2 regions of the Clostridium pabulibutyricum genome follow, and region 1 is predicted to be linked to the other one. Evidence: a T-box and tRNA genes for the amino acid it is inferred to sense, from the RefSeq annotation. Region 1 holds a T-box; the other holds one or more tRNA genes.
What was found. The T-box of region 1 lies ahead of argS (arginine--tRNA ligase). A T-box ahead of a tRNA ligase gene usually reads a tRNA of that ligase, here a tRNA-Arg.
Positions count from the first base shown of each region.

Region 1 (6,760 bases):
GATGCAAAAAATATTCTTGTTCAATGCTAGTTCCAAGTGAACAAATAAATTCTTATATTTTATTTTGCCATAATTATGCTATAAGTATGGTATTTTTTAATGCAATTAAATCAAAGTAAATGTTTGGAGGAACTAAATGATTACAGCAGCTTTACTAGGCAATCCTAATGTAGGAAAAACATCTCTTTTCAACAACCTAACTGGATCTGACCAATATGTTGGTAATTGGCCTGGAGTAACAGTTGAAAAAAAAGAAGGATATTTTAACCAGATGAAAATTGTGGATCTCCCTGGAATATATGCCATGGACACATATTCAAATGAAGAAAAAGTCTCAAGGGATTTTCTTCAAAACAATAATGCCGATGTAATAATAAATATAGTTGATGCCTCAAACCTCAACAGGAATTTATACCTTACAACCCAGTTAAAACATTTTAATAAACCTATAATACTTGTTTTTAATATGATGGACATAGCATCTCAAAACGGTATACAAATAAATTTTGAAAAGATAGAAAAAGAACTTGGTGTTATAGCTATTCCAATAGTCGCTGCAAAAGGCAAAGGCGTGGACAACCTTATTGAGATACTGGAAAGCAGTCAATTTTTACATATCCCCCCTGATAAAAACAGTTTTAATTTTGAAGACGAAAAGGAGGCTTATTCCTTCATAAATAATATACTTGCCAAATGCGTAGTCGAAACCAAAAACATTTCTATATCATATACTGAAAAAATAGATAAAATAGTTTTGAACAAATTTGCAGCCTATCCTGTATTTTTATTTGCATTATTTTTAATATTCAAGTTTACTTTCAACTGGGTAGGACAGCCTGTTGCAGATATATTCAGCAACTATTTGTCAAATTCCATAACTCCGTACCTCAAAGAACTTCTTTCATCTGCAAGCCCATGGTTCACCTCCCTTCTAGTAGATGGTATAATTTCAGGTGTAGGATCAATCCTTGTTTTTTTTCCTATAATCTTCTGTCTTTTTCTAGGAATATCATTTCTTGAAGACAGCGGCTATATGGCAAGAGGCGCTCTTATAATGGACAAACTTATGAGAAAAATGGGACTCTCCGGAAAAGCCTTTATACCGCTTATTGTAGGCTTTGGATGTTCAGTCCCGGGAATAATGTCTTCAAGAACTCTTGAAAGCGAAAAGGATAGAAAATTAACAGCCCTTTTGATACCGCTCATGTCCTGTAATGCACGTTTGCCAATATATGCACTGTTTGCATCCGCTTTTTTCAAAGGCAAGGAAACCGAGGTGGTTTTTTCATTATATATACTTGGAATAATCCTGGCATTTGTAATAGGCCTTTTATTTAAAAATACAATATTCAAGAAGGATGAAGAACCTTTTTTAATAGAACTTCCCAAGTACAATGTCCCTAATTTAAAAAATCTAATCACACACACATGGGAGAAAGCCAAAGGTTTTTTGAGAAAAGCAGGTACTATAATATTCTCTATGTCAGTTTTAATATGGTTTTTGTCAAACTTCAATTTTAGTGGTATGGTACCTATGAATCAAAGCATACTATCTTATATAGGCAAATTTATAAGTCCAATATTTTCTCCCATGGGATACGGCTCATGGCAGAATTCAGTATCTCTTATAGCTGGACTTATGGCAAAAGAAATAGTAATCGGTACTATGGGTATCATATATGGAAGCAATCTTGGATCAATTTTACCCCACTACTTCAGCGCTGTTTCTGCTTATTCTTTTCTTGTATTTGTTCTGTTATATACTCCCTGTATATCCGCAACATCTACAATGAGAAAAGAATATGGAAACAAAATGGCTGTATTTTCAGTTATATATCAGTTCCTGCTTGCCTGGATAGTATCTTTTATAGTATTCAAGGCCGGCTCTGCAATATTTTATGGAGGAATTCAATGATTGTAGAAATCATTATAACTTTAATTATTGTTTTACTTGCGTCATATATACTCTTTTGTACTGTCAGAAAAAAGCTTAAAGGCAATGACTGTTGCTGCACAAACTGCAATAAACAATACAAATGCCACAGCAATAAAAAAAAAGAAGGATAAAAAATAAACCCCACCATACGGTGGAGTTTATTTTTTATCCTTCTTTTTTTATAAAATAGTCAAGTATATCTTCAATTGATACCATTCCCTGTACAATTCCGTCATCATCTATCACAGGCATTGATATTATATTATTCTTTCTTATCCTGACTGAAGCCTCTATTATACTTTCACTGCTCTTTACAGTTACAACCTTTTTAGTCATAACCCATTCTACCGGACACGTATCATAATGGCCTTCCTCTACAAGGAACCTGTATATGTCCGCCTTAACTATCATTCCTGCAAGTTTTCCGGAAAAATCAACAACTGCAGCTCCATTTATCTTGTGTTCATGCATTATATCCATAGCCTTCTTCAAAGTATCATTTGTCTTTAGCTTAAATATGTCGGAACGCATTATTTCTTTAATCAAATTAATCCCTCCCCAAAAATAAATAAATTTTAATAACTTTTACTTACCATTTCATTTATTTTCGAAGAATCTCTACCACCTTTTAGAATATAGTCTATAACCCGCGAAGCAGATTTCTTCGAAATTTTGTCAATGCGTATATTTAATTCTATATTATTTCTCTTTACAAGGCTTGTCAAAAATTTAAGCTGCTTCTGTGTAATAGAATAATCTCTCACAATAGAATCGTCATTTTCAATTTTATACAAGAACTCATGAATCTTTGGAAGATTAAGTACGTCTTCATAGTTATGGAGTAATATTGTATTTTCAAGTTCGGGACTTCCATTCTCCAAATATTCATTATAGAGATCCACACTCATTCCACCATCTATTTTATCTTTTCTTTCTATACCTATATATTTTTCCACTGTCTTTAAGTTGCACCTTTTCATTCCAAGATGTTTATAGTATGGTCTTATATGGCGGTATAAATCCTCATGATACTCAGGAGGTTCAAAACCTATACTTGACCTAAGCATTCTTTCACATATAAAAGGTTCATCAAAAGCAATTCCATTATATGAACACCATTTCCCGCATTTTGAAATATCTCGTCCAAAATTATAGAGTACTTCACTTTCATCCTCAAGTGATTCTGCAAAATATTGAGTTATAGAAAATCTGTTACAATCAATAAATCTGCCTGCTGATATCAGTATTATGACATCTTTATTCCTATCAAAACCTGTTGTTTCTATATCGAAGTAAACTATATCACCCATGTCATATTTGCAGAATGCATCTTTTGATATTTTAAACTCTTCTTCGTACTTTTTAATAACCATAGATACCCCCCAGTGATATAATTTTACATTTTCTCGACAACATCTATTCCAAGAAGATAAAGTGCATTTTTTATTACCTGACATACAGCTTCTACAAGTTGAAGTCTGAATTTTTTAACTGCTTCATCCTCGGTATTTAATATGTTACATGAATTATAAAATTTATTAAACATTTTTGCAACATCTATAACATATCTTGTTATCATAAAAGGCTCGAACTTCTTTGAAGCACCCTCTATATGCATTTCAAATTGGGAAAGTATCTTTACAAGTTCAAATTCCTCTTTGGAACTCGCACTTCCAGGTTTTATATCTGTTTTTAAATTTCCTGCTTTTCTAAGTATACTTTTTCCTCTTGCATAACTATACTGAACATATGGCCCTGTCTCACCTTCAAAACTCAACATTTCATCCCAGTCAAAAACTATGTCTCTTTCTCTGTTGTTCTTGAGGTAGGTAAATATTACAGCTCCTATTCCTATTTTTTTAGCAACTTCCTCTTTGTTTTCAAGGTTTGGATTTTTATTTTCAATTATTTTATAAGTTGCATCAACTGATCTTTTTAAGAGGTCTTCAAGAAATATTACATCTCCATGCCTTGTAGATAACTTCTTGTTTGCAAATTTTACAAGTCCGAACCCAACATGCACACAAGAATCCGCCCATTTATTTCCCATAAGCTTCAATGTTGTAAAAACCTGTCTGAAATGCAGCGATTGATCCATACCAACAACATATATACATTTATCAAAGTCATAAGTTTTTTTTCTGTATATAGCTGCTGCAAGATCACGTGTAGCATATATTGTAGCTCCATCCGACTTCTTTATTATACAAGGCGGCATATTAAATTTATCAAGCATTACAACCTTTGCGCCATTGCTTGTTTTTAAAAGTCCCTTATCTTCAATTTCAGTTATTACATCATCCATTTTATCAGTGTAAAAGCTCTCGCCTGCGTAGGAATCAAATTCAACACCAAGTATTTTATATATCTCGCTAAATTTTTCCAGGCTTAAATCTTTAAATTTTTTCCATAGTTGTACTTCTTCCTTTTCCCCATCTTCAAGTTTCTTGAAATACATTCTTCCTTCATTCTCCAATGAAGGATCTTTTTCCGCTTCATCATGAAATTTTACGTATATTCTAAGCAGTTCCTTTATTGGATCTCTTTTTAGTTCATCCTCATTACACCATTTCTTATAAGCACATATGAGCTTTCCAAACTGAGTACCCCAGTCACCCAAATGATTTATCCTTGTGCAATTATATCCTTGAAAGCTCATTATCTTGTATAATGAATTTCCTATAGCTGTACTGAAAAGATGACCAACATGAAACGGCTTTGCAATATTGGGCGATGAAAATTCCACAACTATGTTCTTTCCTTCTCCTGAAAGCGATTTTCCATAGTTATCACCTTTATTTAACACCTCATCTATTACATCTCTTGAAAATATTTCTCTATCCACAAAAAAATTAAGGTAAGGTCCCATATTTTCAATACGTGAGAAATTTTTTGCATCAATTTTATTTTTTAAATCTTCTGCAATAATATTTGGTGCTCTTTTTAAAACTTTTGCAAGACAGAAACACGGGAATGCAAAATCCCCCATTTCTGACTTAGGTGGTATTTCAATTATTCTCAATACCTCATCAATTTCCATTCCAGTGCTTTCCTTTATTCCCTGAGCTATTATCTTTTTATAATCTACCATAAAGCAAAAATCTCCTTTTACTTGAATTGTACATTTAAAAGTACCTAATAAATAAAAAAAGACATATCTCTCACCTTGCAGAAGAGACGTGTCTTTATCGCGGTACCACTCTAGTTGGCAGTATTTATCACTATGCTGCCCTCTCTAAGCCTTAACGCGGCTTTCTTCGACTTATTTTTTGCCGACACCCGACACTTTTAATAAGTTCCTCCCGGGCTCTTTTCATTCTCAACGTAGATACAGGCTTCCACCAAATTCCTGCTCGCTTAAAATACAGTTAAAAAATACTTTCCCAATCATAAGAATAATTTTCAATTAATTATATTACTAAGATGTCAATATTGTCAACACCAGCACAATTTCCATCTAAATTTCGTCAAAATGGCTTAAATCTACATCTTCCAGATTTATAATCTTGGTCGACATTTTTTTCTTGTAAATTATAAACAACAAAAGAAACAGGGGCAATCCTATATAGGAAGATATTACTCCTCCCCAATCTATTTTAGTACTTTCAAAATATGTAATTCCCTGACCTAAAACTACAACTGCACAAAGAAGAAATGCTATTATTGGACCTATAGGAAACCACTTTGCCCTATATTTAAGCTTTGATAAATCCTTTTTTTGAACAATACATGCCCGCCTAAACCTATAATGGCATGCAGCTATTCCCAGCCATGCTATAAATCCCGACAAACCAGATGCAGCTACAAGCCATACATAAACTGAACTTTCAGCATAAAGTCCCGTTAAAAAACATGCAGATGCCACTATTGTGGTAACTATAACTGCATTTACAGGAACTCCTCTTGAATTCACCTTTCCAAAGATCTTTGGAGCTTTGCCTGCATTTGCCATTGCATACAACATTCTAGTAGACGCATACATACCCGAATTTCCACAAGACAGTACCGAAGTAAGTATAACCGCATTCATGATCGATGCAGCTCCTGCTATTCCAGCCTCTTTAAATATCATTGTAAATGGACTCGTTTCGACTCCTGCTCTAGTATATGGTATAATCGCTCCTACTACAACTATTGTACCAAGATAAAATATTATTATCCTCCAAAATATCGTATTTATAGCCTTCGGTATAGTTTTCCCTGGATCCTCACTTTCACCTGCAGCCACTCCTACAAGCTCTGTTCCCTGAAAAGAAAATCCTGCAATCAAAAACACAAGGAATATAGATTTCGCTCCTCCTACAAAAGGTGCCTGACCAATAGTAAAATTTTTGAGTCCAATAGGATTTCCATTAAATATTCCGAATATGGTTATTACACCAACAATCAAAAATATTATTACTGTAGCAACTTTTATTCCTGCAAACCAGAATTCCGATTCACCATAAGCTTTTGCAGAAAGGAGATTCAAAGCTACTATTATAGTAAGAAATATTACACTCCATACTATAGAAGGCACGGAAGGAAACCAAAACTTCATTATAACTGCTCCTGCAACCATCTCTGCAGCTACCGTAATTGACCAATTATACCAGTAATTCCATCCAAGTGCAAATCCAAATGCAGGATCAACAAATTTTGTCGCATAAGTTCCAAATGATCCTGAATCAGGCATAAATGTAGCCATTTCACCAAGGCTTGTCATTAAAAAATATACCATTATTCCTATACAAACATATGCCACCAGTGCCCCGCCTGGTCCAGCCTGTTTTATTGTATCTCCAAGTGCTAAAAATATTCCTGTCCCAATAGCACCACCAAGTG
Region 1 is NZ_JBZAYZ010000014.1:704-7,463, reverse strand. Features, by position in the region: gene AC4CVH_RS13270 (FeoA family protein) at 1-30, shown strand, start outside; gene feoB (ferrous iron transport protein B) at 137-1,915, shown strand; gene AC4CVH_RS13260 (CBS domain-containing protein) at 2,102-2,482, opposite strand; gene AC4CVH_RS13255 (ribonuclease H-like domain-containing protein) at 2,512-3,309, opposite strand; gene argS (arginine--tRNA ligase) at 3,333-5,027, opposite strand; T-box leader at 5,107-5,336, opposite strand; gene AC4CVH_RS13245 (amino acid permease) at 5,394-6,760, opposite strand, start outside.

Region 2 (8,108 bases), on a different contig from region 1:
TGTCAAAATTGAAGGTACTTTGCAAGATACAGCTTGGGCTTGTATATGAGAGAAAAGAGTTTTTTAAGGTAGTAATGAGTCAACTTTGGGGACAGCAGGGCAGACAACTTGAATTGAGAGAGGCTGTAAACAATTACATAGTATATATACAGAAGTATCTTGAGAATGCGGTAAAAGAGGGTACTATAAAAAATGGAGATACCTGTTCTATGGCATATACACTGTTTGGGACCATATGTTCAGCTGCAGTCTATGAGTTGATAAATGAAGACAAACAGCACATTAATAAAGATAAGAAGAAATACACAAATATGATAGATAATATTATAAATTGTGTACTTTGTGGAATTACCGAGTAAGCGACCGGATACTCGCTTGAGAAGGTATCCGGTTACAGCTTATCTGATTTGATTATGGATATCAGTATTACAAAGGTTAATAATACTGATATTGCTATTCCTATAAGCCCGATTACTGGGAGGTTATATAATCTTGGATTAATATTTGAGTTTAAAATTAAACAGGATCCCATAAATATAGAGCATGATATGAATGAAAGAGAAAGTCTGTTTGTCATTTTATTGAATTGTTTTATATAGACATCTATTTTGTTTATTTTTATCTGGACTTTTGCTCTTCCGTTTAAAATTCCATTTATCAAAGATACTAATTTTGATGGAATTTTAAATGAATCTTTTGTAAAGTTGTAGTAATTTATTAGAATGTCATCAGGATTTAGGCTGTCTAGAATATAAGATTTACTGCTTCCCTTTACGAAAGGTATTGCTATATCTAAAATTTGAATATCTGGAGCTATTTCACTTACAAGACCCTCCACTATAATAAAACTTTTGGTTAGGAGAATAAGATCTTTTGGAAATTTTATATTGTTGTTTTTTGCGCAGTTGAAGATATCCAGAATCATTGAAGATATTTTTATGTTTTTAAGAGATGTAGATAAATAATTATCCATAAGAGTGCTTATGTCTTCATACAATCTATTTTTATCTACAAGCCCATTTTTTATGCCTATGGACATTATATTTGAGACAAGTTCATCCATATCTTTATATACTATTGAAATTATTATTTTATTTAATGAAGTTTTTAATGATGGTGATATATTTCCCATTATGCCGAAATCAAGAAAGCATATTTTTTTATCATGTATCAGTAAATTCCCGGGATGAGGATCGGCATGAAAGAAACCATCTGTAAAAACCTGTTTGAAAAAAGATTCAGCAAGTTTTTCGCCGGTATCTTTTAGATCGTATCCATTGTCTTTTAATTTCTTTATATCGTTTATTTTAAACCCGTCTATCTTTTCCATGGTTATGGTTTTGCTTTTTGACAAATTTTCAATTATATAGGGCACATGACAGAAGGCGACATTTTTGTTCAACCTTTTGAATTTTATCATGTTTTCAGCTTCGAGGTTAAAATCAAATTCCCTGTTTGTTGAGTATTTTAATTCATCGAGTACTTCTTCCGGATCTATTATGGAATCTTGAAATTTATTTTTAGCAATGTTTATTATTTTGTACAAGATTGTTATATCTATGTTCATTTTTTGTTTTATATTAGGTCTTTGAATCTTTACAATAACATCTCTTCCATCTTTAAGAACAGCATTGTGAACTTGTGCTATTGATCCGGATGCGAAAGGGTGCCTTTCAAATTCAAGGAAGCAGTCATCTATATTTTTGTTGAAATCACTGAAAAAGACTTCGTTTATAGCTTCAAATTTTTCGGGAGGTACATTATCTTGTAGTTTTGACAGTTCATCAATAAATTGTGAAGGTAGTATGTCAGGTCGTGAACTTAAAATCTGGCCTATTTTTATAAAGGTAGGTCCGAGTTCCTCAAAGGCCATTCTGAGATTTTGAGGTGAGTTTTTTCCTCGTGTCCTTATAAATTTAAAACCATATTTACTTAGTACCTTCACAATTTCTTTAAATCTTTTTGATGTTTTTTGTTTCATTCTTTATTTTACAACTAACAAATATAAGTTAGTTGTCTTTGAGCTTTTCCTCTATTTTTGTCAATCTTTCATTTATTGATGATATGTCGTCTTTTGAAGCGAAGTTCAAATCTTTTAAAGTTGAAAAAAGGTCTTCCTTGGTAAGTGGTTTTATCTGATCTTTTTTTGTTGATATGCTTTTCTTTAATTCTTCCGAAAGTTGCCTGCCTTCATCTACAGTCAGTTTGCCCTTTTCCACCATTTCCTGAATCAGTTTTGAAGCTTTTTCGTAGGTGCATGCGGCTGAACCAACACCTGCTAGAAATAAGTTTTTTAGTTCATTTAACATAAAACAAAACCTCCCTGATTTATTTTTTTATACTGTATATAAATATATTATGTTTTTATTGAATTATTATCATAAAAAATTGACAACAAAGACAATCTATAATAGAATATTAAGGTAGTCTTTGTTATGCACTCGTAGCTCAGCAGGATAGAGCAGCGGTTTCCTAAACCGCGTGCCGGAGGTTCGACTCCTCTCGAGTGCACCATAGTTAAAATTGTAATAGTGTATTTGTCTGTGATTAATCCTGTAAAATATATTTTATGGGATTTTTTATATGATAATTATATTTTTAGTTTAAATGAAAATAATATGAATTTCAATGTTATGATAAAAAGTTTACATTATGATAATATGTGGTGAAAACATGGATTTTATTAATGAAGCAGTAAATGAAGCATATTTGGCATTTGACATGGATGAAGTTCCTGTTGGGGCTGTGATAGTTAAAGATAACAAAATAATATCAAAAGCTCACAATATTAAAGAAAGTTCAAAAGATGTTACCTGTCATGCGGAAATACTTGCAATAAGGAAAGCTTCAAGAATTATAGGAAACTGGAGGCTTGATGGATGCAGTATGTATGTGACATTAGAGCCATGTCCTATGTGTGCAGGAGCCATAGTACAGTCAAGAATAAAGCATCTTTATATAGGTACGTTTAATCCTACATGTGGTGCTTGTGGTTCGATTATAAATATTGTACAGAATAGAAGATTGAACACTTTTATACATGTAAACTGGATTTATGACGAGGATTGTAGCTCTATTCTCGAGAAATTTTTCAAAATCAGGAGATTAAATTCGTAAATTAATTTGATTTATTTATAATGCTTTTGTATAATAAACTAGTGAGTGTTTTGGAGACGTATCGAAGTGGTCATAACGAGCCTGACTCGAAATCAGGTTGTCCGCAAGGGCACGTGAGTTCGAATCTCACCGTCTCCGCCATAAAAAAGGATGCCGCATTAACATATTTTTATGTTAATGCGGCATCTTTTTTTATAAATGAAATCAATGTTGAAGTATGCATACTTATTTGACACAATTAATATGCTGTAATATAATTGATATATCAATTATATTACAGTCAATTATATAAAGAAGAGGGTTGTTGCATGGAAGTTTCTTTTGATCAAACAATTGGTTTGAAATCAAGCAGGATGAACAGAAAAATGATAAGATTTTTGAACAGAAGTCTTGAATGGTATGAACTTACACTTGAACAATGGGTTGTTTTATCAACTTTGGCAGAGCAGGAGAGCATTAATCAGAAAACATTATCGATAAAAGCTGGAAAGGATCCAGCTTCACTTCTAAGAATATTAGATATTTTAGAAAGAAAAGGTTTTATAGAACGAAGGCAGTTTCAAGGAGACAGACGAGCGTCCTCTCTTTTTATCACAGATGAAGGTAAAAAATTACGAAATGAAGTAGCACCATATATTGAAGCACACTTTAAAAAAATTACAAATAATATTTCAGAGAGGGACATTGAAATCTATGAACAGGTTTTAAAAAAAATAGACCATAATCTCGATGAATTAATGGACGAGCAAAGAATCTAGCAATTTTTTAGTATTTTTAAACGCATTTTAATGGAGGCTATAAAGTAATGACAAGTTCGAAGACTATTTACGCTACAAACAAAAAGTCCTATAATATAGGGGCAATTAGTGCAGTATTAACAGTATCGGGATTTTTCTGTATGTTGAATGAAACAGTACTTAATATGGCACTTAAAAGTATTATGGTTCAATTCAATGTTTCGGCAATCACAGCTCAGTGGCTAAGCACTGGATATATGTTGATTATGGGAGTATTCATTCCTATATCGGCATTTTTTATTCAGACAATAAAGACAAGGCAGTTGTATATTGTATCCATGCTGATTTTTATTTTTGGAACATTGGTTTGCGGGTTTGCACCATTTTTTTCAATAGTTTTAATTGGACGTTTGATTCAAGCGATTGGTACTGGAATGTTGATTCCTAATATAGTAAATACAATTATTATAATCAATCCGGAAGATAAACGTGGAAAAGCATTAGGAATCTTTAATCTCGTAATGTTTTTTGCACCGGCGGTTGGTCCCGTCCTCTCAGGCGTTATTGTTCAATATCTAAATTGGAGATGGCTTTTTTTCATCATTTTGCCTTGTGGTATTGCAGCCATGATTATGGGAATTATTCATCTTGAAAATGTAACTGAATTATCAAAGCCAAGGCTTGATATTATTTCAATTCTGATGTCTACTATAGGTTTCGGTGGTTTGATTTATGGAGCGAGCAATCTTGGGTCGAATGATATGGCATTAATTTTGAGTCCACTGCTTGTTAGCATTGTTTCATTAATTTTGTTTTCTTTAAGACAGTTACGCCTTGAGGAGCCAATGCTTAACATGGGAGTTTTTAGATATCCGATGTTTACGATTGGAACGTTGCTGATTATTATTATGCATATGGTTAATTTTGCGATTATGCTGCTACTTCCTCTTTTTATGGAAGGAGCGATGGGATTAAGTGCATTTACGGCTGGATTAATTATGCTTCCAGGTGGAATTGTTAATGGAATTGCAGCTCCGATTTCAGGAAGTATTTATGACAAGTACGGGCCAAAGGTTTTGATTTTTCCGGGCTTCTTGATTTCTGCAATTGTATTTTTCATATTTTCACATGTAATAACTGTTTCAATTTCGATTTCTATGATTATAATTTTACACTGTATATCTTTAATTGCTGTCGGGATGATAAATACGCCTACCCAAACAAATAGTTTGAATCAGCTGTCGCATGAATTGTATCCCCATGGGACTGCAATTACAAATACACTGCAGCAAATTGGCGGAGCATTTGGGACGTCGCTTTTTGTTGCAATTATGACTGCCACACAAAAGAACTATTTGAACGATATCGGAAGAAATGACGCTGTAAGTCAGACGATGGGCTTAGCTGCAGGAGTAAGACAATCTTTAACAGTAGCATTTTTCGTTCTGATTGTAGGACTTGTTCTTTCTTTCTTTGTAAAACGTAATTCCAACAAAGATATAGAAAGCGATTTTAATGGAAAAGATATTTCTGAAAAAAAAGAAGCTTGAGAAGAGAAATTACCAGCTGCTAAGGAAAGCTGGTAATTTTTTATGCCTCTTAAGATTTATTTTAAGGGCGTTTTTTTCTTTCATGTAAAGATATTTGCGTGAATTGCTCCACAACTAGAAAAATATCCTAGCGAACTGTCTGGTGGACAACGCCAGCGTGTAGCTGCCGCACGGGCAATGGCAAAACGTTCGCCACTGATTTTCGCAGACGAGTCAACCGGAGCATTGGATTCAAGCTCTGCAACAGAATTGTTGTCATCACTTTTCGAGGTAAATCATACCATTGGAACAATTATCCTGATGGTAACCCATGATCCGTATGCTGCAAGCTATACCGACAAAATCTTGTATTTTAAAGATGGTCGTATCATTTCTGAACTGAAAAAGAATAATCGCAGTCGCCGCGATTTCTATGGAGAAATCATAAAGGAAGCCGTGCATCAAGATGAGAAACGGTAAGGAGGTCAGCATCATGAAATTATCAGTAATAGCATTGAAAAATCTAAAAAAGAATTTTTAATTTTATTCCATTTATCTATTCTCTGTATTATTTGTGCTAATGATTTTCTTTTGTTTTACTGGAATTAGTTCGTTTGGAAAAGAAAAGCGAAAGGCCAGTAAAAATATATGCACCACTGGCAGTTTGGGGAGCGTTATTTCTTATTGCCGGATAAGACCAAGGCCGATATTGGTGCTGTATATACTTTAGAACTTGGGAATGGAGAGAAAGTTTCTGTTACGGTTATGGATACTAGTCTGCAAAATCCCATTGGATTTGCAAATAGTGTAGGTACATTGATTATATCTGATGATCTTTATAAGAGATTATTGGACAGTGGATTGTGATGATAATTTTTGCTAAAGACAATTTTTTAGTTGAAGATTTAACAGCAATTGCAAATAAACTTTATAGTAGTGAACCTACTGTTTCCAATCACTTGCAGCATATATTTGAAAAATTGGAAGTCAGTTCATCCGCTGAAGCTGTGACAAAGGTGTTGACAATAAAACTTGTATTGGAGGCTTTATTGTAGACGAAGAAAAAATTTAAAAAAGAGCCGACATTACGGTATCATAGGTTTTGCTTTTGTTTTATTTCTATTAAGATTAAAAATACTCTGCTGAAAAGAATCAATTATAGTTATCAGGCTGAAGCAGATGCAGTTTTGTATCTGTTTCGGCCTGACTTTTTAGGTATATAGATAATGGAATTTATGATTTTAAATGCAGTTAGAAGATATGTTTTACTGAGAAACGGTAAATAATGAATAGAAGAACTTTTTCTTTTCCATCAACTCATCAAAGGTTCCCTTTTCTTCTATTATTCCGTTTTTGAGAACAAGAATCTCATCATATTTGCGAAGCAAGATTTTCTCAAGCCTATGTGTTACAATAATGCGGGTTAATCCCGATATGTCCAGAATGGAGTTGCTGACCGAAAAGGCTGTTTTAGTATCCAGTGCCGCTGTAGCCTCGTCAACAAGCATTACAGGTGTTCTACGCAGCAGACAGCGGGCAATGGAAATACGCTGACGCTCTCCTCCGGACAAGCCACTTCCGTTTTCGCCGCAGGCATAATTTTCTCCCTTATCGGCAATAAGTTCAGACAATCCAGACAACTTTCCAACTCTTTCTACATCCTTTTTTGCAAACTCTTTAAACATGGTAATATTATTTCCTACAGTGCTGTTGAATACAAATACATTTTGCTGTACAAGGGAAACAATATCATACAGCGAAGAGGAATCGATATTACGCAGCTCATTTCCGTCAAACAGAATTTTTCCAGTATAATCTTCTCTGCTTCCCATAAGTAGGTTCAGCAAGGTTGATTTTCCGCTTCCAGAAGCACCTACTACAGCATAACTTTTGCCAGCTTCAAAGTGGAGGTTGAGATTTTTAAGTACTGGTGCATTTTCGTCATAGCCAAAGCTGAAGTTCTTCAATTCAATTCCCGTCTTCAAAACAGGAGAGAGTACAATACCTTCTTTGCGAAAATTTATGTGTACGGCTTCAGCCAGTTTGTCAATTAATGCGTATGCTGCTTTCCTGTTGGAAAGAATCCTTGGAACCTCGGCAATTGGAGCAAGCACATAGTTCATAAGCTGAACAAATACAATGACTATACCGGCTGTGACGCCTGAGCCAGAGATTGCCAAATATGCGCCGAATAAAAATACACCAAACTGAGATAATACGCCTGCCATAAATCCTATTATCTGGATGATGCTTTCTGTTCTACGTCGTCTGCACTTGGCTTCTTCTGCATCAGTGTTGCTTCTTCTAAAAATACGAGTAACCTCGTTCTCTGCTTTGAAGCTTTTAATTACAGAGAATCCGGACAAAAGATCTTTTACCATACCAACGAAGCTTTCATTTCGATTGGAAACAATTTTTTCCTTTTCAGCAAGATGATTCCCCGTAACAAGAGAAGCAATTACCGGAATAATGGAAAGCAAAAAGGCTGTTAATGTCAGAAGCGGACTATAATACAGCATAAGTGCAAAGGCACCTGCAAACGTAAGTATTTGCTCAAACAGTGTCAATATCTGTGAAAGATAATTATTCTCTATACTTAAAGCGTCGTTTGATAATGCAGAAATGTAGGATGAGGTGTTCTCACTGGAAAACGCGTTGATACTTTTCTTTGACAGCTCCTTAAAGGCATATTCTTTATATTGACACATTGCCTTTTTTATAAAAC
Region 2 is NZ_JBZAYZ010000017.1:28,574-36,681, forward strand. Features, by position in the region: gene AC4CVH_RS14400 (TetR/AcrR family transcriptional regulator) at 1-359, shown strand, start outside; gene AC4CVH_RS14405 (ABC1 kinase family protein) at 392-1,981, opposite strand; gene AC4CVH_RS14410 (phasin family protein) at 2,010-2,309, opposite strand; tRNA gene AC4CVH_RS14415 (tRNA-Arg) at 2,438-2,514, shown strand; gene AC4CVH_RS14420 (nucleoside deaminase) at 2,674-3,117, shown strand; tRNA gene AC4CVH_RS14425 (tRNA-Ser) at 3,170-3,258, shown strand; gene AC4CVH_RS14430 (MarR family winged helix-turn-helix transcriptional regulator) at 3,426-3,875, shown strand; gene AC4CVH_RS14435 (MDR family MFS transporter) at 3,923-5,404, shown strand; gene AC4CVH_RS14440 (ATP-binding cassette domain-containing protein) at 5,507-5,863, shown strand; gene AC4CVH_RS14445 (hypothetical protein) at 6,068-6,250, shown strand; gene AC4CVH_RS14450 (LuxR C-terminal-related transcriptional regulator) at 6,250-6,438, shown strand; gene AC4CVH_RS14455 (ABC transporter ATP-binding protein) at 6,649-8,108, opposite strand, start outside.
Region 2: it has a tRNA-Arg gene. The T-box ahead of argS (arginine--tRNA ligase) is inferred to sense a tRNA for this amino acid. The anticodon was not compared.